Regions from separate parts of the Streptomyces sp. SD15 genome, predicted to be linked through region 1. Evidence: riboswitches for the same ligand, from Rfam matches in the RefSeq annotation. Region 1 holds a riboswitch; each other region holds the start of a gene.
The links. Region 1 has a riboswitch for S-adenosylmethionine ahead of ACX28W_RS00650 (putative leader peptide). Riboswitches for the same ligand answer to the same signal wherever they lie in the genome.

Region 1 (10,421 bases):
TACCGCGTCCAACCGGAGTCCGATCGCGACTACGAAGATCGGAGTACGTCGGATGGCGTACGGCCCGGCCGGTCGGTGTCCGGGTGTGTGTACGGACCCCTGGTGAGCGGGTTACTCCGCCTTCCGGAGGGGGTGCTCCCCGTCGGCGGCCGGGGCGAGCGGCAACAGCTCGTGCAGCGCGTCGTACCGCTGTGCGCAGGCCGTCTGGGCGATGGCCTGGGAGACGGCGTCGGCCAGGGGGCGCGAGGAATCGCGCAGCAGGGTGCGCGCCTTGTCCGTGAGCGCAACCTCGATACCCCGCCGGTCCCCGCACGCCGAGCGCCTGGTGATCAGGCCGGCGTGCTGGAGGCAGGCCACCTGATAGGTCAGCCGCGTCTTGGGACGGCCCAGCAGCTCCGCGATCTGCGTCATCCGCAGACCGGAGCCGGGCTGGTCCGCGAGCAGGCACAGCACCAGGAATTCGTCGTGCGAGACACCGAGTGCGTCCTTGACCCGTGCGCGCAGCTGCTGCTCGATCGCTCCGGCCGCCGCCAGCAGGCGCATCCAGGCCCGCAGCTCGGCGGGCAGCAGTCCGTCGTCGCCCGTGTGCTCGCGTTCGGGCGGATCGGCGGGGGCGGAGGAGTCGGCCATGGTGTCGCAGTCTACCGGTTGTCCAAATTTGAAGAACAGGCTAGCGTTCAGTCATCCAAAATTGGATGACCTCGGTCGTCCTCCTCACACTCCTTGTGTACGACCTGTAACCGTCTGGAGAACCCTCATGACCGTCGCCGTAGAAACCGGCCTCTGGCAGCTCGACCCCGCCCGTTCCACCGTCGCCATCAAGCACAAGACGATGTGGGGCATGGTCACCGTCAAGGGCACCTTCACCGGTGTCACCGGAGAGGGCGAGGTCCAGCCCGACGGGACCGCGAACGGCACCATCACTCTGGACGTCGCGTCCCTGGACACCAAGAACGCCAAGCGCGACACGCACCTCCGCGGCGCCGACCTCTTCGACGCGGACCGGCACCCCACGATCACCTTCGCCGTCCACGCCACCGCCGTCGGTCAGGACGACACCGTCGAGATCGACGGCCAGTTGACCGTGCGCGGCATCAGCCGTCCGCAGTCCGTCACCGCGCGCGTCACCGAGTCCGGCGCCGATGCCGTCACGCTCACCGCGGACTTCACCGTGGACCGCGACCAGTTCGGAATGGATCACAACCAGATGGGCATGATCCGCGGCCTGGCCACGGTCACCAGCACGCTCGCCTTCACCCGCGCCAAGGCGTAACTCGCACCTCGACGGACGTTACGTTTGCCGCGCGTCGGCGTGGGACGGGCGCGTGAACGCCGTGTGGGCGTCGAGCCGTCGTACGTAGGCCTGGAGCCGGTCGTACCCGCAAAGGGTGTCAGGGGCCTTGAGTTGGGCGAGTGCGACCCAGAGGTCGACGTCTGCGGCCGTCAGCTTGTCGCCCAACGCGTAGGTGTGCGAGGCGAGTTGCCGGTTCAGCCGGTCCAGCGTCGCCGACAGGACCTCCGGCCGCGCGGTAGAGGTGACGTCCCGGTCGAGGAGCTCACGGAAGGCGTTGATGTCGGCGGCGAGGGCCGGTGGGTGGAGCCGAGGCAGGCAGGCGTCGTCGCGGCCGGTCAGGAGTCCGGCGAGGTCGCGCAGGATGTCGGGGGTGTGATTGCTGACGATGCGTCCGCTCCAACGGTCGCACAGCGCGGGCGCGATGAGTGGACCGTCGTAGTGGTGCCACGTGGCCTCGTACGCGCTGCGCAGTGCGGTGAACGCGGCAGGTGGCTGCGAGGTTTCCGTTGATTCCGCGGGGAGCGCCAGCAGCGTCGTAGCGACCGAGTCACGCAGGCCGAGCAGGTCGAGGGTGATCGAGATGCGCAGCGAGCACGGACAGCCCTCGGAGAGGTACAGCTGATAGCGGTGCGGTGCCGGGTAGAAGCCGCCGGCCAGGCCCACGCCGATGCGGCTGCGGATGCGGTGCGGGCGAGGGGACGCGAGGGCGCCCCGGGGATTCGGGGCAACTGAGCCCGCGACGCGCGGGGTTGGGGCGCACGGGCCTGCGGTGCCTGCGTGCGAAGTGAGCGAAACTGTCTCGGGCATGACTCTCCACGGGAACGACGAAGCCCCGGCCGCCTCATGGGCGGCAGCGGCGGAACGGAGTGACTGCGCTGACGTGCCGGTCCGGATCGTGGGACGCGACGGTCTAGTACGCGCTGGAAACCCGCTGCAGGTCGATGTGCAGACGTCTCGTCAGACCGTTCCTGGTCACATTCCCACCGCTCCCGTGTCCGGGGCTCGCGAGAGGCGAGACCACGCTTGCCCCGCCGCTCCGGCGGAACCCGGTCGTCACCCGGGGCACCCCGTCGCGGTGGAAGGGTTGCCTGCCAGCGGGCCGGGGCCGATAACCGCGTCGTACGGGAAACCCCGATACGACGGGCGCTGACAATCGTGACCGTCCCCGTCAGTCTCGGTGCGCTCCGGTGAGTCGTCAAGAAGGCATCCGCGCGGTCTCACGACGTGGTCACACGGGCCGGTCGGCGTTGACATTCGTTTGACGGCGTGCCTAACTTACGCCGCATTGGACCGGATGCGTTCCGGTGAGCGCGAGGCCCCGCGGGGTGGAATGGTGACGGTGACCGCGATGTACGCAGCCCCGGGGACGACCGCTTCGCGGCGCCACGGCTGCGCGTCCATGCCCGCGAACCGTCGCCCCGAGCTGCTCCTCGCCGAGGGCGGCCGCGCCGACACCGCATGGTGTTGTACCTGTCGCGGCACCGGCCGTCTCTGTCAGGGCTGACCCCGGTCGCACCGCTGCCCTTTCGCTTTTCTTCTTCTTTCTTCTTCGCTGAGCTCTGAACCGCTGGTGTTCGCCGCTGTCCCGGCGAACTCCCGGTGAGCTTCCCCTCCTTGCCCCCGTATCGGGCCTGTTTCCCCTGCGCGCCCCGGGGGAGTACGAGTCGCCTGGAGCCCTCCATGAGTGAACCCTTGGGCTCTGCCGTGCAGTTGGACACGGCAGAGCCGCCTCCCGCACCTGTGGTCAAGCCGACGCCATCGGCGGCGCAGCGAGTGCTGCCGCTGCGCCGGCCGGGCCGCTGGATCGCTTCGGCGATCGTGCTCGTCGTGGTCGCGCAGATCACCCACGGGCTGGCGACCAACCCCTTCTTCCAATGGGACCGATTCCCGTACTGGTTCCTGCGTCCGACGATTCTCGACGGTCTGCTGATCACCCTCGAAGTGGCCGCGTACAGCGCGGTGTTGGGTCTGCTCGGCGGCGTCGTGCTCGCCTTGGCCAGGCTCTCCAGGAGTCCGGTGCTGCGGGCGGTGAGCTGGGTCTACATCTGGCTGTTCCGTTCGGTACCGCTGATCGTCGTCCTGCTCTTCCTCTACAACTTCAGTGCGCTCTACCAGACCCTGAGCCTCGGAGTCCCGTTCGGTCCGGCCTTCTTCACCTTCGACGAGTCCCGGCTCGCCACCGACATGGTCGTCGCGGTCGTCGGACTGAGCCTCAACGAGGCGGCGTACGCGGCCGAAGTGGTGCGCGGCGGCATCCTCGCGGTCGACCAGGGCCAGCACGAGGCGGCCTCCGCACTCGGGCTGCCCAAGGGGTACCAGTTCAGGAAGATCGTGTTCCCGCAGGCGCTGCGCTCCGTCACCCCGAACTACGTCAACCAGCTGATCGGCCTGATCAAGGCCACCTCGCTGGTCTTCTACGTCTCGCTGCTCGACCTCTTCGGCTCGGTGCAGAGCATGGGCAGCACCTACCCCGGCGACATTGTGCCGCTGCTCCTGGTCGCCACCACCTGGTACCTGATCCTCACGAGCGTCGTCTCCGTCGTCCAGTTCTACGTCGAGCGGTACTACTCGCGGGGCGCCCTGCGCACCTTGCCGCCGACCCCGTTGCAGAAGGTGCGGACCGGTCTGGGCGACCTGCGGGCCCGCGTCCGAAGGGAGACGGCGACATGACCACCAAGGCACTGATCGAGGTCCACGACGTGCACAAGTGGTACGGATCTCAACGCGTTCTGGACGGCGTGGAGTTGACCGTGGAGCCCGGAGAGGTCACGGTGATCGTCGGACCGTCGGGCTCCGGCAAGTCCACCCTGCTGCGGGTGATCAACCACCTGGAGAAGCCTGAGATCGGCCATGTCAGCCTGAACGGCGAGCTGATCGGCGTACGTCGGCACGGCGAGCGGCTCAAGGAGCTGAGCGAGCGGGCGATCCTGGCCCAGCGCAGCCGGATCGGCTTCGTCTTCCAGAACTTCAACCTGTTCCCGCATCTGACGGTGCTGGACAACGTGGCGGCCGCCCCGGTGGCCACCGGCCGGCTGAGCAAGCCTGAGGCCCGGGAGCTGGCGCTCACCCTGCTGGGCCGGGTGGGTCTGGCCGACAAGACCGCCGCCTATCCACGCCAGTTGTCGGGCGGTCAGCAGCAGCGGGTGGCCATCGCCCGCGCCCTCGCTCTACGGCCCGGAGTCATCCTCTTCGACGAACCCACCTCCGCTCTCGACCCCGAACTGGTCGGCGAGGTACTGGCCGTCATCAAGGACCTGGCCACCAGCGGCACCACCCTCGTCATCGTCACCCACGAGATCGGGTTCGCCCGCGAGGTCGCCGACCGGATCGTCTTCCTCGACGAAGGGCGGATCGTCGAACAGGGCCCGCCCGCCCAGGTGTTGGACCGGCCGAAACACGAGCGGACCAGAGACTTCCTGAGCAAGGTCCTCTGACCCAGCCCCTCGCCTCTCACTTCTTGTTTCCTACTCCTCACCTCTCACCTCTCACGTCTCACCTTTCGCTTTCGCCGGTCGCTTTTCACCCGTCACCGCACCCCGAACAAGGACAGCCATGCGTACCCTCACCCTCCGCAGCAGACTCCTCCGTGGCGTCACCGCGTCCGCCGCCGTCGTCACCCTCGCCACCGGGCTCGCCGCGTGCGGGGGCGACAGCGACGCGGCCACCAGGACGGACAGCGCCTCCGCCGGTACGGTCACCGTGGGCGCGCTGTCCAACGGCGCCGCCCAGCAGACCGACCTCAAGGTCTCCGAGGTCAAGTCCATCAGCGCCGAACTGCCCGAGTCGGTGGCCAAGAGCGGCAAGCTGGTCGTGGGCGTCGGCGCCCTGCCCGCCGGGTTTCCCCCGCTGGCGTACGTGGGCGAGGACCAGAAGACCCTCACCGGCGCCGAACCCGATCTGGGCAGACTGGTCGCCGCGGTGCTCGGGCTGCGGCCCGAGGTCAAGAACTCGACCTGGGAGAACCTGTTCGTCGGTATAGACAGCGGCAGGGTCGACGTCGCCTTCTCGAACGTCACCGACACCGAGGAGCGCAAGAAGAAGTACGAGTTCGCCTCCTACCGACAGGACAACCTCGCCTTCGAGGTGTTGAAGAAGAGCACCTGGAACTTCGACGACGACTACGAGAACCTGGCCGGCAAGACCGTTTCCGTGGGCGCCGGCACCAACCAGGAGAAGATCCTGCTGGAGTGGAAGGCGAAGCTCGCGAAGGAGGGAAAGAAGCTCACGGTCAAGTACTTCCAGGACAACAACAGCGTCTATCTGGCGCTGTCCAGCGGAAAGATCGACGCCTACTTCGGGCCCAACCCCGGCATCTCGTACCACATCACGCAGGTGGCGAAGACGCCCAACCCGACGCGAAACGCGGGCAAGTTCTCCGGTGCTGGCGCGACGCTCCAGGGGCTGATCGCGGCCACCGCGAAGAAGGACAGCGGGCTGGCCGAGCCGGTCGCCGACGCGATCAACTACCTGATCGAGAACGGTCAGTACGCGAAGTGGCTCGCGGCCTGGAACCTCTCCAACGAGGCCGTCAGCACCTCTCAGGTCAACCCGCCCGGGCTGCCGCTCGACAACTCCTGACCGGTTCCCGAAAGACCTGAAGCCCCTCATCCCTCCTTGGAGATACGGCACCGCCATGTCCACCTTCGCCCGACCGACCCCACAGACCCAGGCGGCGGCGCACATCCTGGACAACGCCGCCTGGGCCGCGCTGACCGGCCCGCACGCCTCCTTCGCCGAGCGCGTCGGACGCGCCGCCCGCTACCCTCTGGACGTCTCCCCGTTCGCCGCCCTCGCCGACCCTGCCGACCCGCGTGCCTGGGAGAACCTGGCCGCGCTGGTCGGCCCGGGGACCGTCACACCGGTGTCGGGGGCACCGACCGCTCCCGACGGCTGGCAGACGGTGCAGCACGGCCAGGGCGTACAACTGGTCGACGCGGGGCTGCGGGCCGAGCCCGCCCCCGAGGCGGTGCGGCTCGGACCCGACGACGTACCCGAGATCCTGGACCTGATCGCCCTGACCCGGCCCGGTCCCTTCCTGCCCCGTACCGTCGAACTCGGCACCTACCTGGGCATCCGGCACCACGGCCGCCTGATCGCCATGGCGGGCGAACGTCTGCGCCCGCCCGGCTGGACGGAGATCAGCGCGGTCTGCACCGATCCTGACCAGCGCGGCAGGGGCCTGGCCACCCGGCTGGTCCGCGCGATCGCGGCCGGCATCAGGGAGCGCGGAGACACGCCCTTCCTCCATGCCTCCGCGGCGAACACCGGCGCGATCCGGCTCTACGAGTCGATCGGCTTCACCCTGCGCCGCCGCACGAGCTTGCTGCTGGTGCGAACTCCGGGCGCGGAGCCGGAACAGACGGCGCGGGCGGGCCGTTGTGCTTGAGAGGACACCATGATGTCGGCGCGGCCCCGGGCCCGCCGGGACGGAAGGGCGGAGGTGACGGACGTGCCAGCTGTGTCCGGTCTCCGCGTCATGGTGCTCGTCCCGCGCCACCGCGTGCACCTGTACTCCCGGCCGCACATAGATCTGCAGCGTGTCGCCGGCGCGCTCTGTCGTCCCTGACCTGTCACCCCCCGCCGCGCCCTCTCTTCCGAGGGCGGGCGTTCTCGTACGGTCGATCAGGAAGGCACCCCTTTCGTGTCCTCGTCATCATCTTCGCTGCCCACTTCCGCGCCCTCTTCCGCGCCCACTTCCCCCTCTTCCCCCGCCGCCCTGCACCTTGCCGTCGCGCTCGACGGCGCGGGCTGGCACCCGGCCGCCTGGCGCGAGCCGGTGGCCCGCCCCCGGGATCTGCTCACCGCCTCGTACTGGACGGACCTGATCACGGAGGCCGAGCGCGGCCTGCTCGACTTCGTGACCATCGAGGACGCCCTCGGACTCCAGTCCTCTCACTTCACCGAACCCGACGGCCGCACCGACCAGGTACGCGGGCGTCTGGACGCCGTCCTCATCGCCGCCCGCGTCGCGCCGCTGACCAGCCATATAGGACTGGTGCCGACCGTGGTGGTCACCCACACGGAGCCGTTCCACATCTCCAAGGCGATCGCCACCCTCGACTATGTGAGCACGGGACGCGCGGGCGTACGGGTGCAGGTGTCCGCCCGCGGACACGAGGCCGCGCACTTCGGCCGCCGCACGTTTCCGCGCTTCCGCATCGAGGACCTGGACGGCCCGGCCCTGCGGGAGCTGACCGACGACCTCTTCGACGAGGCCGCCGACCATGTCGAAGCGGTGCGCCGGCTCTGGGACAGCTGGGAGGACGACGCGGAGATCCGTGACGTCGCCACCGGCCGCTTCGTCGACCGCGACAAGCTGCACTACATCGACTTCGAGGGCAAGCACTTCAGCGTCAAGGGCCCCTCGATCACGCCCCGGCCGCCGCAGGGCCAGCCGCTCGTCAGCGCGCTCGGTCACGAGACCGCGACGGGCGCTCCGTTCCGGCTGCTGGGCCGCTCCACCGACATCGGTTACGTCACTCCGCACGACGTCGAGCAAGCGCGCGCCATCGTCGCCGCGGTCCGCTCCGAGCACCACGCCGCGGGACGCGCCGACGAACCCCTCCACCTCTTCGGCGACCTCGTGGTGTTCCTGGACGACGACCCCGTCACCGCCGCGGCCCGCCGCGAGCGACTCGACTCCCTCGCGGGCTACCCGTACACCAGCGACGCGCGGGTCTTCACCGGCACACCCGCGCAACTCGCCGATCTGCTCCAGGAGTTGCAGTCGTCCGGACTGTCCGGCTTCCGGCTGCGCCCCGCCGTCGTCGGCCACGACCTGCCGGCGATCACCCAGGGCCTGGTCCCGGAGCTCCAGCGCCGCGGCGCCTTCCGGCAGTCGTACGAGGCCGACACCCTGCGCGGACTGCTCGGACTCTCCCGTCCCGCCAACCGCTACGCCGACGCCACCGCCTGAGCCGGAGGGACCCACTCATGAGCACGTCACAGGACAAGCCCCTCAAGCAGATCCACCTCGCGGCGCACTTCCCCGGCGTCAACAACACCACCGTATGGAGCGACCCCGAGGCCGGCAGCCACATCGAGTTCAGCTCCTTCACGCACTTCGCACGGACCGCCGAGCGCGCCAAGTTCGACTTCCTGTTCCTCGCCGAGGGGCTGCGTCTGCGGGAACAGGGCGGCAAGATCTACGACTTGGACGTCGTCGGACGCCCGGACACCTTCACCGTCCTCACCGCGCTCGCCGCCGTCACCGAGCACCTCGGCCTCACCGGCACCATCAACTCCACCTTCAACGAGCCCTATGAAGTGGCCCGTCAGTTCGCCAGCCTCGACCACCTCTCCGGCGGACGCGCCGCCTGGAACGTCGTCACCTCCTGGGACGCCTTCACCGGCGAGAACTTCCGCCGCGGCGGCTTCCTCCCGCAGGATGAGCGCTACTCCCGGGCCAAGGAGTTCCTGACCACGGCGAACGAACTCTTCGACTCCTGGCACGGGGACGAGATCGTCGCCGACCGGGAGACCGGCACCTTCCTGCGCGACGCCAAGGCCGGGGCCTTCGTGCACCAGGGCCAACACTTCGACATCCAGGGGCAGTTCAACGTCCCCCGCAGCCCGCAGGGCCGCCCGGTGATCTTCCAGGCGGGCGACTCCGAGGAAGGCCGCGAGTTCGCCGCCGCGGGCGCCGACGCGATCTTCAGCCGGTACGCCACGCTCAAGGAGGGCCAGGCGTTCTACACCGACGTCAAGGGCCGACTCGCCCGGTACGGCCGTACCCGCGACCAACTGCTGATCCTGCCCGCCGCGACCTTCGTCCTCGGCGACACGGACGCCGAGGCGGAGGAACTGTCCCGCGAGGTGCGCCGTCTGCAGGTCAGTGGTGCCACCGCGATCAAGCACCTGGAGTTCGTCTGGAACCGGGACCTGTCCGCGTACGACCCGGACGGCCCGCTTCCCGACATCGATCCGGACCTCGGCGAGCACACCATCGCGCGCGGCCGCGCCCAGGTGCGGATGTACCGCGACCCGCTGGCCACCGCCCGCGAGTGGCGGGAACTCGCGGCCGCGAACAAGTGGTCCATCCGCGACCTGGTCATCGAGACCGGCAACCGCCAGTCCTTCATAGGCTCTCCGGCCACCGTCGCCGCGACCATCAACGACTTCGTGCAGGCCGACGCCTCCGACGGCTTCATCCTCGTCCCGCACATCACCCCCGGCGGGCTCGACACCTTCGCGGACACGGTGGTTCCGCTGCTCCAGGAGCGCGGTGTGTTCCGTACGGAGTACGAGGGCACCACCCTGCGCGACCATCTGGGCCTCGCGCAGCCCGACGCCGAAGCGCCGGCCGAGCGGGCCGCCTCGTGAAGTTCCTGGCCATCACCCTGATCGTGCATGCCCCGGATCCGGTGACCGGCGTACAGAAGCCGACCCATGACCGCTTCCGCGAGGTGATCGACAACGCGCTGCTGGCCGAGGAACTGGGCTTCGACGGCTTCGGCGTGGGGGAGCGGCACGAGCGGCCGTTCATCTCCTCCTCGCCGCCGGTCGTCCTCAGCCACCTCGCCGCGCTCACCTCCCGGATCCGGTTGTTCACCGCGGTCACCACGCTCAGCCTGCTCGACCCGGTACGCGCGTACGAGGACTACGCGACTTTGGACCATCTCTCCGGCGGGCGCCTCGAGTTGATCATCGGAAAGGGCAACGGCGCCGCGCAGCGGGACCTGTTCCATGTCACGCCCGAGGACCAGTGGGACCGCAACGCCGAGAGTTATGAGGTGTTCCGGCAGCTCTGGCGGCGAGACAGAGTGACCGCCGCGACGCGCTTCCGTCCGCAGCTCCACGACGCGGAGGTGTGGCCGAGACCCCTCCAACAGCCCGTCCGGGTGTGGCACGGCAGTGCGACGAGCGAGGAATCCGTGGATCTCGCCGCCCGCTACGGCGATCCGCTCTTCTCCGCCAACGTCACCAACCCCATCGAGCCGTATGCCGAGTTGATCCGCCACTACCGCGAGCGTTGGGAGTACTACGGTCACGACCCGGCCGACATCGCGGTGGGCGCGGGGACCGCGGGCGTCTACGCGGCCCGGACCTCGCAGGAGGCGCTCGCCGCGTACCGGCCGGTGTTCGAAGGGAACTTGGCGTTCCAGAAGCGACTGGGCCTGGAGCCGGT
Region 2 (10,421 bases), on a different contig from region 1:
GACCCAGCCACGCGTTCCCCAAATGCCACTCGATGACTTCGAAGACCTGGCCCGCGGGGCACCCGAAACCGTCTGGCTGGAGTTCATCCGAGGGAAGGTGGAGGTGAAACCGCCGTCGGACGGCAACCACAGCGAAATCCTGGTGTCGCTGCTGAGGCAGTTCGCCTCGAAAGACAGGATGTGGGACCTGTATCCGTACGCCGGGCTGTGTGCGGAAGCCTCGATGCAAGGCCGATATCTGCCCGATGCCATGTTCGTGCGGAGAGACCAACGTCTGGGGCGCCGCCACTGGGCGCGCCCGGACCGCGTCTCGGCGGTCGTGGAGATCATCTTCCACGCCTCGGGCAAGGACCACCGGGACCACGACGCCAAACGCGCTGGCTATGCAGCCGTCGGCATCCCCGTCTGCCTCCTCATCACCCGCGACGACAACACCCTCACCGTCTTCAGCGAGCCGAAGGACGGCCGCTACCAGCAGGCTTTCTCCCACCCCTGGGGAACGACGGTGAAGCTCCCCTCCCCGGTGAACGTCGCTCTGAACACCGAGCGGCTCAAGAACTACGTGGTGCGGAGCACCACGCCCTGACCGGGTGGCCGACCAGCGACGAGAAAGGCAACACCACATATGACCGCTCCAACGGTCCGGAAGCACACAGCCGGGGCACCATGGTGGGAAGGAGGCGAGCCCACCATGACCTTTGGCACCAGGCGCCCGCAGATGTCCCAGGAGGACTTCGAAGAGCTGGCCGGCAAGGCCCCGACGAACGTGCAGCTCGAATTCCTCGATGGGCGGCTGTACGTCAAGGGCGACCACATCGAGGTCGAGGACTTCGAGGAACTCGCCCGCAGGGCCCCTGAGGGCGTCAAGCTCGAACTCATCGACGGAAAGCTAGAGGTCAAGCCGTTGCCGGACAATCGTCACAGGGCCATCGTCATGTGGCTCATTCGGCTGTTCATGCAACTGCGGCCCGAGCTGGCCCTGTATCCCGAGCAAGGCCTCAAGATCGGCACCTATCGCAAAGGGCACGCCAATGCGGACGGCGCGTTGGCGCCGTTGGACCACTTCATTGCGCAGGACGGCGACTGGGCCGCTCCGGAGGGCGTCCTCATGGTCGTCGAAGTCACCTCCCGCGACCGTGACACCGACCGACGCGACCGCATCGACAAGGTCCGCGGTTATGCGGAGGCAGGCATCCCGATCTACCTGCTCATCGACCGGGACATCGACACCCTCGTGGTGCACAACGACCTGAGGAACGGGACGTACCAGCAGCGGCCCTCGTACCCGTTCGGAGCCGTGGTCGAGCTCCCCGCCCCCGTGAACATCACCCTGGAAACCGAGAAGCTCAAGGACTACGCGGACTGAGCCACGGCACAACGCACGGGGCGCCCCCGAAAGGGAGCGCCCCACCCACTCAGCTGAGCGTGCTCAGCGCCTTCGGGTCGTACGCCCCCAGCTCACCGAACCGTCCGTCCAGCACCTTCGCCGCCCACTCCGGGTCCTGGAGCAGGGCGCGGCCCACGGCGACGAGGTCGAACTCGTCGCGCTCCATACGGTCCAGGAGGTTGTCGAGGGCCGCCGCCGGGGCGCCCTCGCCCTGGAAGGCCTTGATGAAGTCGCCGTCGAGGCCGACCGAGCCGACGGTGACGGTGGCCTTGCCCGTCAGCTTCTTCGTCCAGCCCGCCAGGTTCAGGTCCGAGCCGTCGAACTCCGGCTGCCAGTAACGGCGGGTGGAGGCGTGGAAGGCGTCCACGCCGGCCGCGGCGAGCGGGGTCAGGATGGCCTCCAGCTCCTCGGGGGTCTCCGCGAGCCGGGCGTCGTAGTTGTCGGACTTCCACTGCGAGTAGCGGAAGAGGATGGGGAAGTCGGCCGAGACCGAGTCACGTACCGCGGCGACGATCTCGGCGCCGAACTTCGTACGGGCGACCGGGTCACCACCGTACGCGTCCGTGCGCCGGTTGGTGCCCGACCACAGGAACTGGTCGATCAAGTAGCCGTGCGCGCCGTGCAGTTCGACCCCGTCGAAGCCGATGCGCTCGGCGGTGGCCGCGGCCTCGGCGAACGCGGCGATGACATCGTCCAGGTCGGACTGGGTCATCGCCTTGCCCGCACCGGACGTGCCGTCGAGGCGGATGCCCGAGGGGCCGACCGCGGGCGCGTCCGCGAACGGCGGCTGGCCCGCCTCGCGCACCATGCCGATGTGCCACAGCTGCGGCACGATCGTGCCGCCCGCCGCGTGCACGGCGTCGGCGACCTTCGTCCAGCCCGCGAGCTGCTCCGCGCCGTGGAAGCGCGGGATCCTGTCGCTCTGCCCGGCCGAGTCGTGGCCGACGTACGTGCCTTCGGTGACGATGAGGCCGACGCCCGCGGCGGCGCGGCGGGCGTAGTACCCGACCACGTCCTCGCCGGGGACGCCGCCCGGCGAGAACTGCCTGGTCATCGGCGCCATCGCGATCCGGTTCGGGACGGTCAGGCCGTTCAGCGAGACAGGGCGGGACAGTATCTCGGCGGCACGGGAGACGGAGGCGTCGAGCGTCACGTGGGGGCTCCTCGGAGAGGTCGGGTGGACATCGAACTGGCGCAATCGCGCACAGGTACGTGCACGTGCATTAACTGCACTTACAACGACAACCGACCCGTCGGCCATGACATTCCGCCGCTCTCCACCTCCTTCTGTGACCCCGGACACGCCCGAGGGCGGCACCCCCTGGAGTGGGGATGCCGCCCTCGAAACGTAAGGACAGAGCTGATCCGGAAGGGATCAGAAGTCCATGTCACCGCCCGGCATGCCGCCCGGAGCGGCCGCGGCGGCCTTCTCCGGCTTGTCGGCGATGACGGCCTCGGTGGTGAGGAACAGCGCGGCGATGGACGCGGCGTTCTGCAGGGCAGAGCGCGTGACCTTCGCCGGGTCGATGATGCCTTCGGCGATCATGTCGACGTACTCACCGGTCGCGGCGTTCAGGCCGTGGCCGACGGGCAGGTTGCGCACCTTCTCGACGATGACGCCACCCTCGAGACCACCGTTGACGGCGATCTGCTTGAGCGGGGCCTCCAGCGCGAGCTTCACGGCGTTGGCACCGGTCGCCTCGTCACCCGTCAGCTCCAGCTTCTCGAAGACCGAGGAAGCCTGGATGAGGGCCACGCCACCACCGGCGACGATGCCCTCCTCGACGGCCGCCTTCGCGTTGCGAACGGCGTCCTCGATGCGGTGCTTGCGCTCCTTGAGCTCGACCTCGGTGGCGGCACCGGCCTTGATGACGGCCACGCCGCCGGCCAGCTTCGCCAGGCGCTCCTGGAGCTTCTCGCGGTCGTAGTCCGAGTCCGAGTTCTCGATCTCGGCACGGATCTGGTTGACGCGACCGGCGACCTGGTCGGCGGAGCCGGAGCCGTCGACGATCGTGGTCTCGTCCTTGGTGATGACAACCTTGCGGGCGCGGCCCAGCAGGTCCAGACCCGCGTTCTCCAGCTTGAGGCCGACCTCCTCGGAGATGACCTCGCCGCCCGTGAGGATGGCGATGTCGCCGAGCATGGCCTTGCGGCGGTCACCGAAGCCCGGGGCCTTGACGGCGACGGACTTGAAGGTGCCACGGATCTTGTTGACGACCAGCGTCGACAGAGCCTCGCCCTCGACGTCCTCGGCGATGATCAGCAGCGGCTTACCCGACTGCATGACCTTCTCGAGGAGCGGGAGCAGGTCCTTGACGTTGGCGATCTTCGAGTTGGCAATCAGGATGTACGGGTCGTCGAGGACGGCCTCCATACGCTCCATGTCGGTGGCGAAGTACGCCGAGATGTAGCCCTTGTCGAAGCGCATACCCTCGGTGAGCTCCAGCTCCAGACCGAAGGTCTGGGACTCCTCGACGGTGATGACGCCTTCCTTGCCGACCTTGTCCATCGCCTCGGCGATGAGCTCGCCGATCTGGGTGTCGGCGGCGGAGATGGAGGCCGTGGAAGCGATCTGCTCCTTGGTCTCGACATCCTTGGCCTGCTCGAGCAGGGCACCGGAGACGGCCTCGACGGCCTTCTCGATACCGCGCTTGAGGGCCATCGGGTTGGCACCCGCGGCTACGTTGCGCAGGCCCTCGCGGACCAGCGCCTGCGCGAGAACGGTCGCGGTGGTCGTACCGTCACCGGCGACGTCGTCCGTCTTCTTGGCGACTTCCTTGACCAGCTCGGCGCCGATCTTCTCGTACGGGTCCTCGAGCTCGATCTCCTTGGCGATGGAAACACCATCGTTGGTGATCGTGGGGGCGCCCCACTTCTTCTCGAGGACGACGTTGCGGCCCTTGGGGCCAAGGGTGACCTTGACGGCGTCCGCGAGCTGGTTCATGCCGCGCTCGAGGCCTCGCCGCGCCTCCTCGTTGAACGCGATGATCTTGGCCATGTGAAGTGGTCCTCCCGGACTGGGGTGGATTGCTCCGGACCGCGCTGGCGCCCGCGACGGACGGCCTGCATACCTCGTGGTTCCTTGCCCCACTTGGCCTGCGGGCCTCACCCACCCGGTCCTCGTTGTCACTCTCACCTTCAGAGTGCTAACGCCAATGATTAGCACTCGCCCCTGCCGAGTGCAAGCGGCTCCGACCGATCCGCAGGTGAACACGGGGGTGTGCACGGTCGGCCGGCCGGACGGGCAGAGGGGCAGGCAGACGGACAGACCGAAGGGCCCGCACCCCCTGGTGGGGATGCGGGCCCTTCGTCACGTCGAACAGTCAGTCGGCGCGTGCTTCAGCCGGTGGCCGCCAGTCGGACCATGTCCGCCTGCGGCCCTTTCTGGCCCTGCGAGATCTCGAAATCGACCCGCTGACCCTCTTCCAGGGTGCGGTAGCCGTCCATCTGAATCGCGCTGTAGTGGACGAAAACATCCGCACCACCGTCGACCGCGATGAAGCCGTACCCCTTCTCCGCGTTGAACCACTTGACGGTGCCCTGAGCCATGCCTAACTCCCCTATTACTGGCCCTTGCACAGGACCGCACTTCGCGGGCCCGGGTCAGACCTCACCCCCCAACGGTTGGGGGTGTGCGCCGGAACGCGTCGACCGCGGCTGAATGTATCTGTCCAACTGCCCTCTGCAACAGGTCAATCGGACGAGAATTCCGGGCGCGCCTGATCGGAAATATGCGGAGAATTAGCAAGGATTCAGGGCAAGTCGGGCCCCATAAATGCCATAAACGGCTCAAAGAGGTGGGGCACTTTGGCTACTTCTTATCGGGCACCGGCCGGGAAATCACTGAAGCTCATATGCATCCGGCATGGAAAGCGAAGCGGCTTCCCCAACTGTACCGCGCTCAACCATACAGAATTGCCCCCTCCGTTTCTCTCACGGAGGGGGCAATTCGATGAACTCTGCGTGTTCGGAGTTACCGAGGGTAACGATCCGGGCCGGCGATCAGCCTCCGGCGACCGCCGGGATGATCGAGACGCCCGCGCCGTCCGGCGTCGCCGTCTCCAGGCCCTGCTCGAAACGGACGTCGTCGTCGTTCACGTACACGTTGACGAACCGGCGCAGCTTGCCCTGGTCGTCCAGCACGCGTGCGGAGATGCCCGTGTGGTTCTTCTCCAGATCCGCGATGACCTCGCCGAGGGTCCCACCCTCGGCCTTCACCTCGGCTTTGCCGTCGGTGTAGGTGCGCAGGATGGTGGGGATGCGGACGTTGACGCTCATGGGTGATGACCTCCGGTCGAGTACAGCGCCTCGTAAGGGGCGCGGGGCGGTGACATGTGCGGCTCCGCCGCGTGGGCGCGACCAGCCCTCACGGCCCGCAGCGCGAAAAGAACCCTCCTGGCGGAGCCTTACGCGAGCCCAGCCTCACGGAACGACTCCAGGCTGGGACGAATGGTCGCCGTCAACCCCGTCCCCGCCACCGCGTCCAGCGTCTTGAGCCCGTCCCCGGTGTTGAGGACGACGGTCGTCAGCGTCGGGTCGAGAAGACCGTTCTCGATCAGCTTCTTCGCCACACCCACCGTCACTCCACCGGCGGTCTCCGCGAAGATGCCCTCGGTCCGGGCCAGCAGCTTGATCGCGTCGACGACCTGCTCGTCGTTGACGTCCTCCACGGCCCCGCCCGTCCGTCGCGCGATGTCGAGCACGTACGGCCCGTCGGCCGGGTTGCCGATGGCGAGCGACTTGGCGATGGTGTGGGGCTTCTGCGGGCGTACGACGTCGTGGCCGGCCTTGTAGGCGACGGACACCGGCGAGCAGCCCTCGGCCTGCGCACCGAAGATCTTGTACGGCTTGTCCGCGACCAGCCCGAGCTTGATCAGCTCCTGCAAGCCCTTGTCGATCTTCGTCAGCTGCGACCCGGAGGCGATGGGGATCACCAGCTGGTCGGGGAGCTGCCAGCCGAGCTGCTCGCAGATCTCGTACGCGAGCGTCTTCGACCCCTCCGCGTAGTACGGCCGCAGGTTGACGTTGACGAAGCCCCAGCCCTCGCCGGCCGGGTCGCCGATCAGCTCGGAGCAGAAACGGTTCACGTCGTCGTAGTTGCCCTCGATGCCGACGAGCTCACCGCCGTAGATCGCGGCCATGACGACCTTGCCCTGCTCCAGGTCGTGCGGGATGAACACGCAGGAGCGGAAGCCGGCCCGGGCGGCGGCGGCGCCCACCGCACCGGCGAGGTTGCCGGTGGAGGAGCAGGAGAGAGTGGTGAAGTGGAACGCGCGGGCGGCCTCGATGGCCTGGGCGACGACGCGGTCCTTGAAGGAGTGCGTCGGGTTGCCGGAGTCGTCCTTGACGAAGAGCTTGCCGGGGTCGACGCCCAACTCGCGGGCCAGGTTGTCGGCCTTGACGAGCTTGGTCCAGCCCGGGTTGATGTTCGGCTTCTCGGCGACGTCCGCGGGGACGGGCAGCAGCGGCGCGTAGCGCCAGATGTTCGCGGGGCCCGCTTCGATGCGCTTGCGGAGCTCCTCGGTGTCGTAGGCCGAGAAGTCGTACGCGATCTCGAGCGGGCCGAAACACTCCTCGCAGGCGAAAACCGGGCCGAGCGGCACACGGTGACCGCACTCGCGGCAGGAAAGCGCGGCGGCGGGTCCGAGATCGACACCGTCTACGCTGTTCGTAGTGCTTTCGGTGGCGCTTGCGGTGGTGCTTGCGACGGTCTGCGCAGCCATGGAGGCGAGGCCCTTTCTCCTCATCTTCCTCACGACGCACTTCGCCGTGAGACGGATTTGGCACCTTCCCGAGCCGGGAGCCTCGCGACGACGACGTAGTCGGTGGTCGTACGAGACCGGCTGGAGGGTTGCCGGGGCTTCAACGGGCCGTATCCCTCTGCCCCTCTGGATGAGCGGTATTCGGTTGTGTGCGGACGATCTACGCAATGCGATGGTCATCCGCGTTGTTCAAGACTGTAACCGAAGGCCAGGACAGTTGAGATAGTCGTCCGAACCGCGAGATGGATCACACCGTGAGACACCGGGTGATCAGACAGTGAGGAGCCGCAGACTGTGCTGAAGGAAGTCGAGCGCTGGCTGAGCACACGCTCCTGGTCCGTAACCGATCGCCCGCTCCACCAGCTCATGGCCGCGAAACGCACCACAGGGTCGACGGTCAGTGTCGTACTGCCCGCGCTCAACGAGGAGGAGACGGTCGGCGAGATCGTCGCCGTCATCCGCCACGACCTGATGCAGCAGGTGCCCCTCGTCGACGAGATCGTCGTCATCGACTCGGGCTCGACGGATCGCACCTCGGAGGTGGCCGCCGCGGCGGGCGCGCGAGTCGTGCACCGGGACGAGATCCTGCCGCGCATCCCGACCGCGCCCGGCAAGGGCGAGGTCCTCTGGCGGTCACTCCTGGTGACCAGCGGGGACATCGTCTGCTTCATCGACGCCGATCTGAAGGAGTTCTCGTCGGACTTCGTCTCCGGGATCGTGGGGCCGCTGCTCACCGAGCCCGGCGTGGACCTCGTCAAGGCGATGTACGACAGACCGCTGGGCTCCGCCGCCGGTCAGGGCGGCCGCGTCACGGAACTCATGGCCCGCCCCCTGCTCAACATGCACTGGCCGCAACTGGCCGGCTTCGTCCAGCCGCTCGGCGGGGAGTACGCGGCCCGCCGCTCCCTCCTCGAACAGCTCCCCTTCCCCGTCGGGTACGGCGTCGAGCTGGGCATGCTCATCGACGCACTGCACCTGGTGGGCCTGGACGCGCTCGCCCAGGTCGACGTGGGAGTGCGCAAGCACCGGCACCAGGACGGGCAGGCGCTGGGCCGCATGTCCGCCGCGATCTACCGCACGGCACAGCTCCGGCTGGCCCGCGGACACCTCATCCGACCGGCCCTCACCCAGTTCGAACGGGGCGAGGACGGTTTCGAGCCGCGCACGCACTCGGTGGACACGGAGGAAAGGCCTCCGATGGCGGAAATCTCCGAGTACGTAAAAAGGCGGGCCGCGTAAAAGCGCCCCCTTGGGCACCGCCCCGCAGATCGCATACGGCCAAAAGGAACGTTTGAGCGTTTCCGTGCCGGGCTAGGTTTGGTGGCATGGCCTCAACGCACGGCACCCATCGAATCCTCGTCGCCTCCAACCGCGGCCCGGTCTCGTACGAGGTGCGAGAGGACGGCTCGCTCCACGCCCGGCGCGGCGGGGGCGGGCTGGTCTCGGGCCTGTCGGCGATCGGGCCGGACGCGGGCGCCCTGTGGGTGTGCTCCGCGCTCGGCGACGGCGACCGCGAGGCGGTCCGGCGTGGGATCGGCGAGGTCGGTGTGCGGATGCTGGACATCGACGCCGGCGTGCACGCGGACGCGTACAACGGCATCGCGAACTCCGTGCTGTGGTTCGTCCACCACATGCTCTACCAGACGCCGCTGGAGCCGGTCTTCGACGTGGAGTTCCGGCGCCAGTGGGCGGCGTACGAGGCGTACAACCGGGCGTTCGCCGAGGCGCTGGCCGACGCGGCGGTCGACGGGGCCGTGGTGGTCGTACAGGACTACCACCTGACCCTCGTCCCCGGAATGCTCCGCGAACTCCGCCCCGACCTGCGGATCGGCCATTTCTCCCACACCCCCTGGGCGCCGGTCGACTACTTCCGGATGCTGCCCGACGACATCGCCGAGCAGGTGCTGCGCGGCATGCTCGGCGCGGACCGGCTGGGCTTCCTGACGCACCGCTGGGCGGACGCGTTCACGGCGTGCGCCACCGAGCTCGTCGGCGGCCTCGGTGACACCCGGATCGGCGTGCACGGGCTCGGCGCGGACGCGGACTTCCTGCGGAAGCGGTCGCACGAGGCGGACGTCGCCGAACGGATGGTCACGCTGCGTGAGCAGATCGGGGCGGGCCGGAAGACGATCGTGCGGGTCGACCGGACCGAGCTGTCGAAGAACATCGTGCGGGGCCTGCTGGCGTACCGACAGCTGCTCGACGACCAGCCGACCTGGCGCGAGCGCGTCGTCCACGTGGCCTTCGCATACCCGTCCCGCCAGGATCTCGCCGTGTACCGGGACTACACGGCCGAGGTGCAGCGTCTGGCGACCGAGATCAACTCCCGGTACGGAACACCGGACTGGACCCCCGTCGTGCTCCACGTCAAGGATGACTTCGCCCGCTCCCTGGCCGCGTACCGGCTGGCCGACGTCGCCCTCGTCAACCCCATCCGGGACGGCATGAACCTCGTCGCCAAGGAGATGCCGGTCGTCTCCGACGAGGGGTGCGTGCTGGTGCTGTCCCGGGAGGCGGGGGCGTACGAGGAGCTGGGCGAGGACGCGATCGGGGTGAACCCGTACGACGTGGTCGGCACGGCGGCCGCGCTGCACGCGGCGCTGACGATGTCGGCGGAGGAGCGGGCCGAGCGCACGAAACGGCTTGCCGCCGCGGCTACGGCGTTGCCTCCGGCGCAGTGGTTTCTTGAGCAGTTGCGGGAGTTGGAGGGCTGAGAGGGCCGGCTGTCGGGTGCGGGCCGGTGGGGGCTTGTCACTCCAGCCTTGTCGCCAGTGCGCTGAGTAGGCGTACGACTCCTGCCGGGCCGTCGACCACCAGGTCCGCTCGGTCTGCCAGCTCGGCGACCTCGGAGCTGCCGCTGCATACCAGGAGGCCCGGGACGCCGTCGGAGCGGAGTTTGTCGACGGCGGCGAAGGCGGGGAGATCGCCGAGGTCGTCGCCGGCGTAGAGGACGGCTTCGGCGCCGACCTCGCGGACGTACTCCAAGAGGGCGACGCCCTTGTCCATGCCCGGGGGACGGAGTTCGAGGACCATCCGACCGGGTTCGACGATCAGGCCGTGTCGGGTGGCGAGGTCGGTGAGCGGCTCGCGCAGGGCCTCGAACGCGGCCTGCGGATCCGTCGCGCGGCGCGTGTGGACGGCGACCGCGCGCCCCTTCTCCTCGATCCAGGTGCCCTGCCAGGCGCCGATCCGGTCCAGGAACCCGGGCAGCTCGGCGCGGACGGCGGAGACGCCGGGGTGTGGGGCGGGGGCGTTGACGGTGCTGCTCACCG
Region 3 (10,421 bases), on a different contig from region 1:
GCTACGTCCCGCTGCAGGGTCAGCTGATGTCCGAGGCGTTCAACTCGACCATGCACATCTCCTTCGATGTGCGCGGTGGTCTGCTGATCCGGCAGATCCACCACTGGGCGGCGCTGATCTTCCTCGCCGGCATGTTCGTGCACATGATGCGCGTGTTCTTCACGGGTGCGTTCCGCAAGCCCCGTGAGGTCAACTGGCTGTTCGGCTTCCTGCTGTTCGTCCTGGGCATGTTCACCGGCTTCACCGGTTACTCACTCCCGGACGACCTGCTCTCCGGCACCGGTGTCCGCTTCATGGAGGGCGCGGTCCTGTCCGTGCCGATCGTGGGCACGTACCTCTCGTTCTTCATGTTCGGCGGCGAGTTCCCGGGCGGCGACTTCGTGGCCCGTTTCTTCTCGGTGCACGTCCTGCTGCTGCCGGGCATCATGCTCGGCCTGGTGGTCGCCCACCTGATCCTGGTCTTCTACCACAAGCACACGCAGTTCGCGGGTCCCGGAAAGAGCAACAAGAACGTCGTCGGCATGCCGCTGCTGCCGGTCTACATGGCCAAGGCCGGAGGCTTCTTCTTCCTGGTCTTCGGTGTCATCGCGGTCATCGCGGCGATCGCCTCGATCAACCCGATCTGGACCATGGGCCCCTACCGTCCGGACCAGGTGTCCACCGGCGCGCAGCCCGACTGGTACATGGGCTTCTCCGAGGGCCTGATCCGTGTCATGCCGGGCTGGGAGATCAACTTCTGGGGTCACACGCTCGTCCTGGGTGTGTTCATCCCGCTGATGGTCTTCCCGCTGGTCCTGGTCGCGATCGCGGTCTACCCGTTCATCGAGTCCTGGGTCACCGGCGACAAGCGCGAGCACCACATCCTGGACCGCCCGCGCAACGTCCCGACCCGGACCGCGTTCGGTGCGGCCTGGATCAGCTGGTACTTCGTCCTGCTCGTCGTTGGTGGAAACGACATCTGGGCGACGCACTTCCATCTGTCGATCAACTCGATCACCTGGTTCTCGCGCATCGGATTCTTTGTGGTGCCGGTGCTGGTGTTCCTCGCCACCAAGCGGATCTGCCTCGGCCTCCAGCGCCGCGACAGGGACAAGGTGCTGCACGGCCGCGAGTCGGGCATCATCAAGCGCCTGCCGCACGGTGAGTTCATCGAGGTGCACGAGCCGCTCGGCCCGGAAGCGCTGCACACGCTCACCGCGCACGAGCAGTACCGGCCCGCCGAGATCGGCCCGACGGTCGACGAGAACGGTGTCGAGCGCAAGGTGAAGGGCACGCAGAGGCTGCGCGCCAAGCTCAGCAAGGGCTTCTACGGGGAGAACAACCAGATCCCCAAGCCCACGGTCGAGGAGTACGAGGAGATCACGAGCGGCCACGGCCACCACTGATCCCCTGACCGATCCTCATCGATCACCACGATCGCCACGGCAAGAGCCCTCGTCCATTGCATGGACGGGGGCTCTTTGCCGCCTCCGGGCCTGGATAGGGTGTTCTCATCTACAGGTGTCCCTGTCCAGGACGGACGGGACGGACCCAGGAGCGGCTTATGAGCGCTGTGAACCCCGCTGGAGGCAATACCGCGGCGGGCCGTTCCTGGCCCGAGGTACTGAACGGACTGCTCGACGGCCGTGACCAGAGCGCGGACAACACGGCCTGGGCGATGGACCGCATCATGCGCGGCGAGGCGACGGACGCGCAGATCGCCGGTTTCGTGGTGGCGCTGCGGGCCAAGGGCGAGACGGTCGAGGAGATCTCCGGTCTGGTCCGGGCGATGTACGACCACGCGAACGTGATCGAGGTGCCGGGGGAGACCGTCGACATCGTCGGCACGGGTGGCGACGGCGCGAAGACCGTCAACATCTCCACGATGTCGGCGATCGTGGTGGCAGGAACGGGTGCCAAGGTCGTCAAGCACGGCAACCGGGCCGCGTCCTCGGCGTCCGGTGCCTCGGACGTCCTGGAGAAGCTCGGCGTCAATCTGGAGCTGCCGCTGAAGCGGGTGGCCGAGGTGGCCGAGGAGGCCGGGATCACCTTCTGCTTCGCGGTCAAGTTCCACCCGGCGCTGCGTCATGTGGCGGCGGCGCGGGGGCAGTTGGGGATCCGGACGGTCTTCAACGCCCTCGGCCCGCTGACGAACCCGGCGCGCGTACGGGCGCAGGCGGTCGGCGTCGCGGATCCGCGCATGGCGCCGATCGTGGCCGGCGTGTTCGCCGAGCGCGGCAACTCCTCGCTGGTCTTCCGCGGTGACGACGGCCTGGACGAGCTGACCACCACGTCGACGTCGAAGGTGTGGGTCGTCCGTGACGGCAAGGTCCAGGAGGAGCGCTTCGACCCCCGTGACGTCGGCCTCGACCTCGTCCCCGTGGAGGCCCTGCGGGGCGCTGACGCCTCGTACAACGCCGATGTCGCCCGTCGGCTGCTGAACGGTGAGACGGGGCCCGTGCGGGACGCTGTGCTGCTGAACTCGGCGGCGGCGCTGGTCGCCCTCTCGCCGGGCGAGGCGCCGCTTGCGGAGCAGCTGCGCGTCGGGATGGCGAAGGCGGCGGAGGCGATCGATTCCGGGGCGGCGAAGGCGGCGCTGGAGCGGTGGGTGGCGGCCAGCAACGCGTAGCGCCCGCGGCGGCGGGGGGTGGGGTTTGTTCGCCCCCGCCGCCCCTACCCTCCCCCAAGCTCTCGGCTTCGCTCGAGCAGGGGGATCCCCATCCTCCTTGGGGGCTCCGCCCCGTCCCGGTATCCGGACATGGGGGTTGCGCCCGGGAGGGCGTGTGGCAAGATGCTGCGCAGGTCATGAGCGACAGCCATCAGGCCCCGGCCGGCTGTCCGGCAACCCTCCGTCCGTGGCGGGGTGCCCCGGGTGAAGACCAGGCCGTAGGCAGCGAGGTCTACGGCAAGCGCGGACCCCTCGCACTCTTTGAGTGGACACCAGGGGTCCTGGTCGTTCGAGGGAGCCCTCTGTGAGCAAGCGAATGCGATAGGGCTCGAGCCCCGCCTCCGCGTACCCCTTTTTCGCCTTTTCCTGTGCTGTGGACGCCCCGCCCGGGCTGTCCGGCACAGCGATTCCGCCTGCCTCTCACAGGAGCTCGCCATGTCTGTCTCCGTCATTGCCGCCGACCAGTCCGTTTGTGCCCCGCTGCCCGTTCTGGGGCGGGATGTCACCGTCCCGCTGGTCACCGGCGGCGAGGTCACCTACGCCGCGCTCGACTACGCCGCCAGCGCTCCGGCCCTGCAGCGGGTGTGGGACGACGTGGCCGCGTACGCCCCGTACTACGGCAGCGTGCACCGCGGCGCCGGATACCTGTCCCAGCTGTCCACCGACCTCTTCGAGAACGCCCGCACGACCGTCGCGGAGTTCCTGGACTGCCGGGAGGGCGATCAGGTCGTCTTCACCCGGTCGACCACCGACTCGCTCAACCTGCTGGCCGCCACCCTTCCGGCCGACTGCCAGGTCTTCGTCTTCGAGACCGAGCACCACGCCTCGCTGCTGCCGTGGAAGGACGCGCGGGTGACGTACCTCGACGCGCCCCGCACCCCGCGGCAGGCCGTGGCCACCCTGGAGGGTGCCCTCGCCGACCGCGACCCCCACGGTCCGGCCCTCGTCTGTGTGACCGGCGCCTCGAACGTCACCGGTGAGCTGTGGCCCGTGCGTGAGCTCGCCGCCGCGGCGCACGCGCACGGCGCCCGGATCGTCCTCGACGCCGCCCAGCTCGCTCCGCACCACCCCGTGTCGGTACGGGACCTCGACGTCGACTGGGTCGCCTTCTCCGGGCACAAGCTGTACGCGCCGTTCGGCTCCGGCGTCCTCGCGGGCCGCTCCGACTGGCTGCGTGAGGCCGAGCCGTACCTCGCCGGTGGCGGCGCCAGCCGCAAGGTCACGCGGCGTACGGACGGCGGGGTGGATGTGGAGTGGCACGAGAGCGCGGCCCGGCACGAGGCCGGCTCACCGAACGTCATCGGCGCCTACTCGATCGCCTCCGCCTGCAAGGCGCTCACCGAGGCGGGCTTCGACACGCTCGTCGCCCGTGAGCAGCAGCTCATCGCGGCCGTCCGCGCGGGGCTCGCCGAGGTTCCCGAGGTGCGTGTCCTGTCCCTCTTCGGTGACGACGCCCCGCGGGTCGGCGTCATCTCCTTCGTCGTGGAGGGCTGGAACAGCTCGCACTTCGCGGCGGCGCTCTCCGCGGAGTACGGCATCGGGGTGCGCGACGGACTCTTCTGCGCCCATCCGCTGGTGCGCACGCTCCTCGGCAGCGACCCGGGGACCCAGGGGGAGTGCGGCGCGCCCGAGGCCGCGCCGGGGGAGAAGTCCCTCAACGCGATCCGTGTCAGCTTCGGGGCGGGTACGCCCGATGAGCACGTGGAGCGTTTCGTACGGGCCGTGAGGGAGTTGGTCCGGGACGGTGCGAAGTGGAACTACCGCACGGAAGACGGCCGTTGCGTGCCCGCCGTTTGAGGTGACCGCGGGTGGTTGGGGGGCTTGGGTGGTGAGTTCGCCCCCGCCGCCCCTACCCTCCCCCAAGCTCTCGACTTCGCTCGAGCAGGGGGGACCCCCATCATCCCCGAGGGCTCCGCCCCCGGACCCCCCGGCGGTGGTTCTTTTGCTGCGGGACGGTGGGGGCTCGGCGCGCAGTTCCCCGCGCCCCTGGGTGTCTCAGCCCGTCCGGCGTTTGAGGACGAGGCCGTTCAGGCCGAACGGGGGTCTGGGGGCGGAGCCCCCAGGTAGGGATGGGACGGGTAGGGGCGGTGGGGGCGAGGAACCTAACCGTCCAGCCCGATCGCGAACGCCGCCTCCAGGTCGTGCTGGGAGTACGTGCGGAACGCGACGTGCGTGTCCGTCGCCTCGACGCCGGGAATCTTGCTGATCTTGCCGGGGATGACGTCGGCGAGATCGTCGTGAGCCTTCACCCGGACCATGGCGATCAGATCGTAGGTACCGGTGACGGAGAAGACCTCGCTGACACTGTCCAGCGCGGCGATCGACTCGGCGATCTCGGGGATCCGGTCCACGCTGGTCTTGATGAGCACGATCGCGGTGATCACGGCTGGTTTTCTCCCTCGGGGGCCGCGGCTGGGGTTTTCACTCTAGTCGCACGCCCGTAGCGCACCCACGCGTAGCCGAAGCCCAGGGAGAAGCCCACCAGGTGCGCCAGGTACGCCACCCCCGGGCCCTGGGCCGCCTGGCCCGCCGCCAGCCACTGCAGGGTCACCCAGAAGGGCAGTACGACCCAGGCGGGGAAGCGCAGCGGCAGGAAGAAGAGGAACGGGAAGAGACTGGTCACCCGGGCCCTGGGGAACAGGTACAGGAACGCGCCGAGGACCGCGGAGATCGCCCCCGAGGCACCGACCAGACTCTGCTCGGAGTCGGAATGGGCGATCGCGTAGCCCAGCAGGGCGAGGTAGCCGCAGCCCACGTAGAAGAGGGCGAACTCGAAGTGGCCCATGCGTTCCTCGGCCATCGCTCCGAAGACGTAGAAGAAGAGCATGTTCCCCAGGAGGTGGAGCCAGCTGCCGTGGATGAACAGGGCTGTCGCGGGGGTGAGCGCGGCGTTCGGGATTCCGCTGAGGAGTTCGGCGGGCACCACGCCCCAGCGCCGGAAATAGGTTCGCTGGGCGACCAGCAGTTCGTCCCCTGTGCCGTACGTCGGATTGAATCCCGAAGCCGGGCCGATCAGGAAGATCAGGCAGCACACGACGATCAGCCCGTACGTCACCGGCGCGGACTGACCCCGCGCCGCCCTGCCGACCGTCGTACTCCACTTGCTGATCATGCAACAGAGCATGACGTAACAGGACCTATGCGCACAGAGTGCCTCGCCGCTGTGGACGGCCGAGCGTCGAGTACCCGCCAGGCCGTAGGGTTACGAGCCACACGCACCAGGGAGACTGGCGCTGGACGGACACTAGAAGGAAAGCGACTGCCACATGACGGTTCCCCTGCCGACCGCCGAGACTCGCTGGCGCTGCACGCTCTGCGGCAACCTCACGCGATTCGACGTGACCCGCTCGTCCAAGGTCGTCGAGTATGTGCACCTCGACCTGGCTGGTGAGCCGAACGTCGAGGAGCGCAAGGTGGTCAGTGAGACCATCGAGTCGGTGCGTTGCCGCTGGTGCAATGCGGTGGATCAGGTGGAACTGGTGGACAGGCCGGGCGCCGGCTCCTGAGGGAGCGGGCCCCGCACAGACATTGGGGTGACGGATGGCGGAGACCACAGGCGGGGAGCCGGACGACGGCGCCGCTGAGGTGCTCGACCGTCCGCTGCCCGACGGCGTGCGACGTCGTGTCGTACAGATCGTGTCGGACGGGTTCGGTGGGTTGACCGTCGCCGAACTGCCTGCCCCTTTGCGGCAGTACGCCCGGTTCACCCCGAGTCGGCGGGCGAAGTTCGCCGGCAATGCCATGGCGACGGCGCTGGAGAGCGAACCGCTGTTCAGGCAGCGCATCGCCGAGAAGCTGAGAGAGGCCCAGCCGGAGCTCGTCGGTGCTCTCGACTCGGGTGCGCCGCCCCCTGCCGCGGATCCGCTGGACGTGGCGGCCGCGGCCTATGTGCTGCGCCCCATGGGCTGGGTGAAGCTGGTCACCGCGGCGGGCGAGGAGGCCCTGCGCGCGGACGCGGAGCGCGCCGACGAGGAGAGCCGCGCCGAGCTGGAGCGGCTGCGCGCGGAGCTCGCTGCGGCGCGGGGGCAGACCAAGGCCGAAACCGAACGGCTGCGTACGGAGCTGGAGTCGGCGCGCAAGGAAGCCGAATCGCTTCACCGCAAGCTGCGCGGCGCGCTCAGCGACGTCAAGCGGGGGGAGGCGGCCGTACGCAAGCTGCAGGGCGAGATGGACACCGTACGGGCGGAGGGGCAGGCCCAGGTGTCCACCGCCGAGAGCGAGACCCGGCGGCTCAAGGCGCGGCTCGCCGAGGCCGAGGCGGCCCTGGAGGCCACCCGCAAGGCGGCGCGCGAGGGGCGCAGTGTCGAGGACATGCGGGTACGGCTGCTGCTCGACACCGTGCTGGACGCCGCCCAGGGGCTGCGGCGTGAACTCGCCCTGCCGCCCGTGTCGGTGCGGCCCGCCGAGACCGTGGATGCGGTCGAACCGGGACGAATGACACCGAAGGACATCGCCGCCCGCGCGCTGTCCGAAAACGATCCCGCGATCCTCGACCAGTTGCTCGCGCTGCCGCAGGCCCATCTGGTCGTCGACGGTTACAACGTCACCAAGACCGGTTATCCGCAGATGCCGCTGGAGAAGCAGCGGCTGAGGCTGCTCGGGCAGCTCTCGCAGCTCGCCGCGCAGACCGGCGCCGAGGTCACCTGTGTCTTCGACGGGGCCGAGCTGGCCGCGCCGGTGCTGCTCGCGCCGCCGCGCGGGGTGCGGGTGCTGTTCTCCAAGCCGGGTGTCACGGCGGACGAGTTGATCCGTCAGCTGGTGCGTGCCGAGCCGCCGGGGCGGCCGGTCATCGTCGCCTCCACCGACCGCGAGGTGGCCGACGGGATCGCCAAGGCGGGTGCCCGGCCGGTGGCTTCGGCGGTCCTTCTCAAGCGCTTTTCGCGGGGCTAGCCCAGCGCATTTCGTGGGCTGGTCCAGCGCTTCTCGCGCGGCCGGCGACGGAGTCGGCGATCTGTCACCTACGCCCCATAGGGAACGTAAATCCCATGCGCAACTTCCGGGCGTGATGCCCGAATTCGCGAGATCTTCACGCGACGTAGCGTCAATCTCGTATCACTGCATGTGAGTTGTGTGTAAAGAATGCGCTGCGTGACAAACATTTTTGTGGTTTGGATTTGAACTGATCACAGGAAGGTCACTAGGGTCTGGGCTCGAACCTCCACTCGGGTGATCGCTCATTGGGAGTGACGGTGGAGGGACACCGCCCGTCGGCGTATCGGCAGGCGGCTGAAGGAAGAAGGAGCTCGCCTTCGTGGCGTCCCACCGTCGACCCAAGCAGCCGAGCCGCACCCGTGTGACCGTGCTCACCACCGCCGCAGCCGCAGCCGTTGCCCTCAGCGCCAACGCCGCCAACGCCGCGCCCAGCGAGAAGCCGAGCAAGGACGAGGTCAAGGCCAAGGTCGACAAGCTCTACGAGGACGCCGAGAAGGCGACCGAGAAGCTCAACGGCGCCGAGGAGAAGCAGGACAAGCTCGAGAAGCAGATCGACGATCTGCAGGACAACGTGGCCCGCGGCCAGGACGAGCTCAACGCCCTGCGCGACGGCCTCGGTTCGATGGCCAGCGCCCAGTACCGCACCGGCGGCATCGACCCTTCCGTGGCGCTCTTCCTCTCCTCCGACCCGGACGACTACCTCGACAAGGCGTCCGCGATGGACCAGTTGAGCAGTCAGCAGGTCGAGGCGCTGAAGAAGGTCCAGGAGAAGCAGCGTTCGCTCGCCCAGCAGCGCCAGGAAGCCTCCGAGAAGCTCGATGACCTCGCCGACACCCGCACCGAGCTGGCCAAGCAGAAGAAGGCGGTCCAGGGCAAGCTCGCCTCCGCGCAGAAGCTCCTCAACTCCCTGACGGCCGCGGAGAAGGCGGCCCTCGACGCGGAGGAGGACCGCGCCAGTCGCGACAGTCAGCGCAGCGCCCTCAGCGGCTCCACCAAGCCCGCCTCCGGCCGGGCCTCGTCCGCCTACGCCGCCGCGCAGAGCGTGATCGGCTCCCCGTACGTCTACGGCGCCTCCGGCCCCAGCTCCTTCGACTGCTCGGGTCTCACCTCCTGGGCCTACGCCCAGGCCGGCATGGCCATCCCCCGCACCTCGCAGGCGCAGGCCAACGCCGGTACGCGCATCTACAGCCAGAGCGACCTGCAGGTCGGCGACCTGGTCATCTTCTACGGCGACCAGCACCACGTCGGCTTCTACGCGGGCAACGGCCAGGTGCTGCACGCCCCGCGCACCGGCACGGTCGTGCGCTACGAGTCGATCAACAACATGCCGTTCCAGTTCGGCGTCCGCATCTGACGCGCACCTCGTCAGACGCACACCTCAAGACGTACACCTCGTCGGAGGGACCCTTCGCCCTCGTCGGAGGCACCCCTGCTGCGCCGCCCAAACGGGCGAATTGCAGCAACTCCCGCTGACCCCGCGCCCCGCCCATGACCTGCGTCATAGGCGGGGTGTCACTTTGTGTGCCCGCGGAGGCCTTTGGTCGCCACGTAGTCGCACAGCTACTGTCTGCCGCGTTTCCCCCAACTCCGGGGGATCGTCAGCGGAAGGGAGAGCGGCTACTCGTGGGGTCCCATCGCCGCCGTGCACCGTCCGGGTTCGACCGGGGCGTCAGCACCGCGGGAATCGCCGGCGTCGCTGGCACCGTACTGTCCGTCGCGGCCGCCGCCCTCGGGGCCGTACCGGCCGCCCCGGCACCGCAGGACGACACCCGGGCCGAGGTGGACCGCCTGTACACGCAGGCGGAGAAGGCCACCGAGGCGTTCAACAAGGCCGACGAACGCGCCGACTCGCTGCGCGGAGAGGTGAGCAGGGCGCGGGACCGGATCGCCCGGCAGCAGGAGCGCATCAACACCATGCGGCACGCGATGGGTTCGCTCGCCGGGGCCCAGTACCGGTCGGGCGGCCTCGACCCCTCCCTCGCGCTGATCTTCGCCGACGACCCCGGCGACTACCTCGACAAGGCCGCCGCGCTCGACCGGATCACCGCCCACCAGGCCGACGAGCTCAAGGACCTCCAGTTCGCCATGCGTGACCTCGCCCAGGAGCGGGAAGAGGCGACCGCCAAGCTCGCCGAGCTGGAGAAGAGCACCAAGGCCGTCGCCCGGCACAAGCGCACCGTCGAGCAGAAACTGGCCAGGGCGCGGCAGTTGCTCAACGCGCTGCCGGACGCGGAGCGCGCCGCCTATGACCGTGCCTCCCGCTCCGGCCGCCTGGACATCCCCGACCTCGGCAGCGGCGCGCCCGCCTCGGGACGTGCGGCCGCTGCCGTCGCCGCGGCCCGCTCCGCGCTCGGCCGCCCGTACGTGTGGGGCGGGAGCGGGCCGACCGGCTTCGACTGTTCGGGCCTCACGCAGTGGTCGTACGGGCAGGCCGGGGTCGGCCTGCCGCGCACCTCGCAGGGGCAGCGCAGCGCCGGACAGCAGGTGCCGCTCTCCCAGGCGCGGCCCGGCGACCTGGTCACCTACCGGTCCGACGCGAGTCACGTCGCGATGTACATGGGCAACGGCCAGGTGATCCACGCGCCCTATCCGGGCGCACCCGTGCGCTACGACCCGGTGGGCATGATGCCGGTCGCGTCGGTCACCAGAGTCTGAGGGTCGGTCCGAGGGTCCCCCTCCCCGTACGATCGGGAACGTGGCTGGTCGAAGGCGTGCGTGGGGTTCCCTGGTGCTGCTGCTCGCCGTGCTGCTCGCCGTGCTGGTCGGCTGCGGCGGGCAGCCGGAGTCGGACCGTGCTGCCGCCGAGGTGCAGCGGGTGCTGGACCGGCGGGCGGCCGCGGTC

Region 2: linked by a shared signal. The riboswitch ahead of thrC (threonine synthase) and the one ahead of ACX28W_RS00650 (putative leader peptide) in region 1 are both predicted to bind S-adenosylmethionine.
Region 3: linked by a shared signal. The riboswitch ahead of ACX28W_RS08320 (aminotransferase class V-fold PLP-dependent enzyme) and the one ahead of ACX28W_RS00650 (putative leader peptide) in region 1 are both predicted to bind S-adenosylmethionine.

What each region holds. Positions count from the first base shown of each region.
Region 1 covers NZ_JBTLMO010000001.1:129,079-139,499, reverse strand. Annotated here, with positions in the region: gene ACX28W_RS00665 (MarR family winged helix-turn-helix transcriptional regulator) at 112-630, opposite strand; gene ACX28W_RS00660 (YceI family protein) at 758-1,273, shown strand; gene ACX28W_RS00655 (glutathione S-transferase C-terminal domain-containing protein) at 1,292-2,101, opposite strand; gene ACX28W_RS00650 (putative leader peptide) at 2,205-2,270, opposite strand; SAM riboswitch class IV at 2,309-2,455, opposite strand; gene ACX28W_RS00645 (amino acid ABC transporter permease) at 2,975-3,964, shown strand; gene ACX28W_RS00640 (amino acid ABC transporter ATP-binding protein) at 3,961-4,728, shown strand; gene ACX28W_RS00635 (ABC transporter substrate-binding protein) at 4,847-5,872, shown strand; gene ACX28W_RS00630 (GNAT family N-acetyltransferase) at 5,928-6,680, shown strand; gene ACX28W_RS00625 (putative leader peptide) at 6,690-6,860, shown strand; gene ACX28W_RS00620 (LLM class flavin-dependent oxidoreductase) at 6,957-8,210, shown strand; gene ACX28W_RS00615 (NtaA/DmoA family FMN-dependent monooxygenase) at 8,228-9,616, shown strand; gene ACX28W_RS00610 (LLM class flavin-dependent oxidoreductase) at 9,613-10,421, shown strand, end outside.
Region 2 covers NZ_JBTLMO010000007.1:21,732-32,152, reverse strand. Annotated here, with positions in the region: gene ACX28W_RS09140 (Uma2 family endonuclease) at 1-586, shown strand, start outside; gene ACX28W_RS09145 (hypothetical protein) at 1-2, shown strand, start outside; gene ACX28W_RS09135 (Uma2 family endonuclease) at 692-1,366, shown strand; gene ACX28W_RS09130 (NADH:flavin oxidoreductase) at 1,416-2,540, opposite strand; gene groL (chaperonin GroEL) at 2,763-4,385, opposite strand; gene ACX28W_RS09120 (cold-shock protein) at 4,727-4,936, opposite strand; gene ACX28W_RS09115 (MoaD/ThiS family protein) at 5,390-5,665, opposite strand; gene thrC (threonine synthase) at 5,794-7,110, opposite strand; SAM riboswitch class I at 7,128-7,286, opposite strand; gene ACX28W_RS09105 (glucosyl-3-phosphoglycerate synthase) at 7,444-8,388, shown strand; gene ACX28W_RS09100 (alpha,alpha-trehalose-phosphate synthase (UDP-forming)) at 8,475-9,863, shown strand; gene otsB (trehalose-phosphatase) at 9,901-10,421, opposite strand, start outside.
Region 3 covers NZ_JBTLMO010000006.1:119,636-130,056, forward strand. Annotated here, with positions in the region: gene qcrB (cytochrome bc1 complex cytochrome b subunit) at 1-1,385, shown strand, start outside; gene trpD (anthranilate phosphoribosyltransferase) at 1,544-2,608, shown strand; SAM riboswitch class IV at 2,781-2,897, shown strand; gene ACX28W_RS08320 (aminotransferase class V-fold PLP-dependent enzyme) at 3,083-4,444, shown strand; gene ACX28W_RS08325 (Lrp/AsnC family transcriptional regulator) at 4,750-5,031, opposite strand; gene ACX28W_RS08330 (rhomboid family intramembrane serine protease) at 5,028-5,759, opposite strand; gene ACX28W_RS08335 (hypothetical protein) at 5,914-6,153, shown strand; gene ACX28W_RS08340 (NYN domain-containing protein) at 6,188-7,537, shown strand; gene ACX28W_RS08345 (C40 family peptidase) at 7,899-8,933, shown strand; gene ACX28W_RS08350 (C40 family peptidase) at 9,203-10,234, shown strand; gene ACX28W_RS08355 (hypothetical protein) at 10,275-10,421, shown strand, end outside.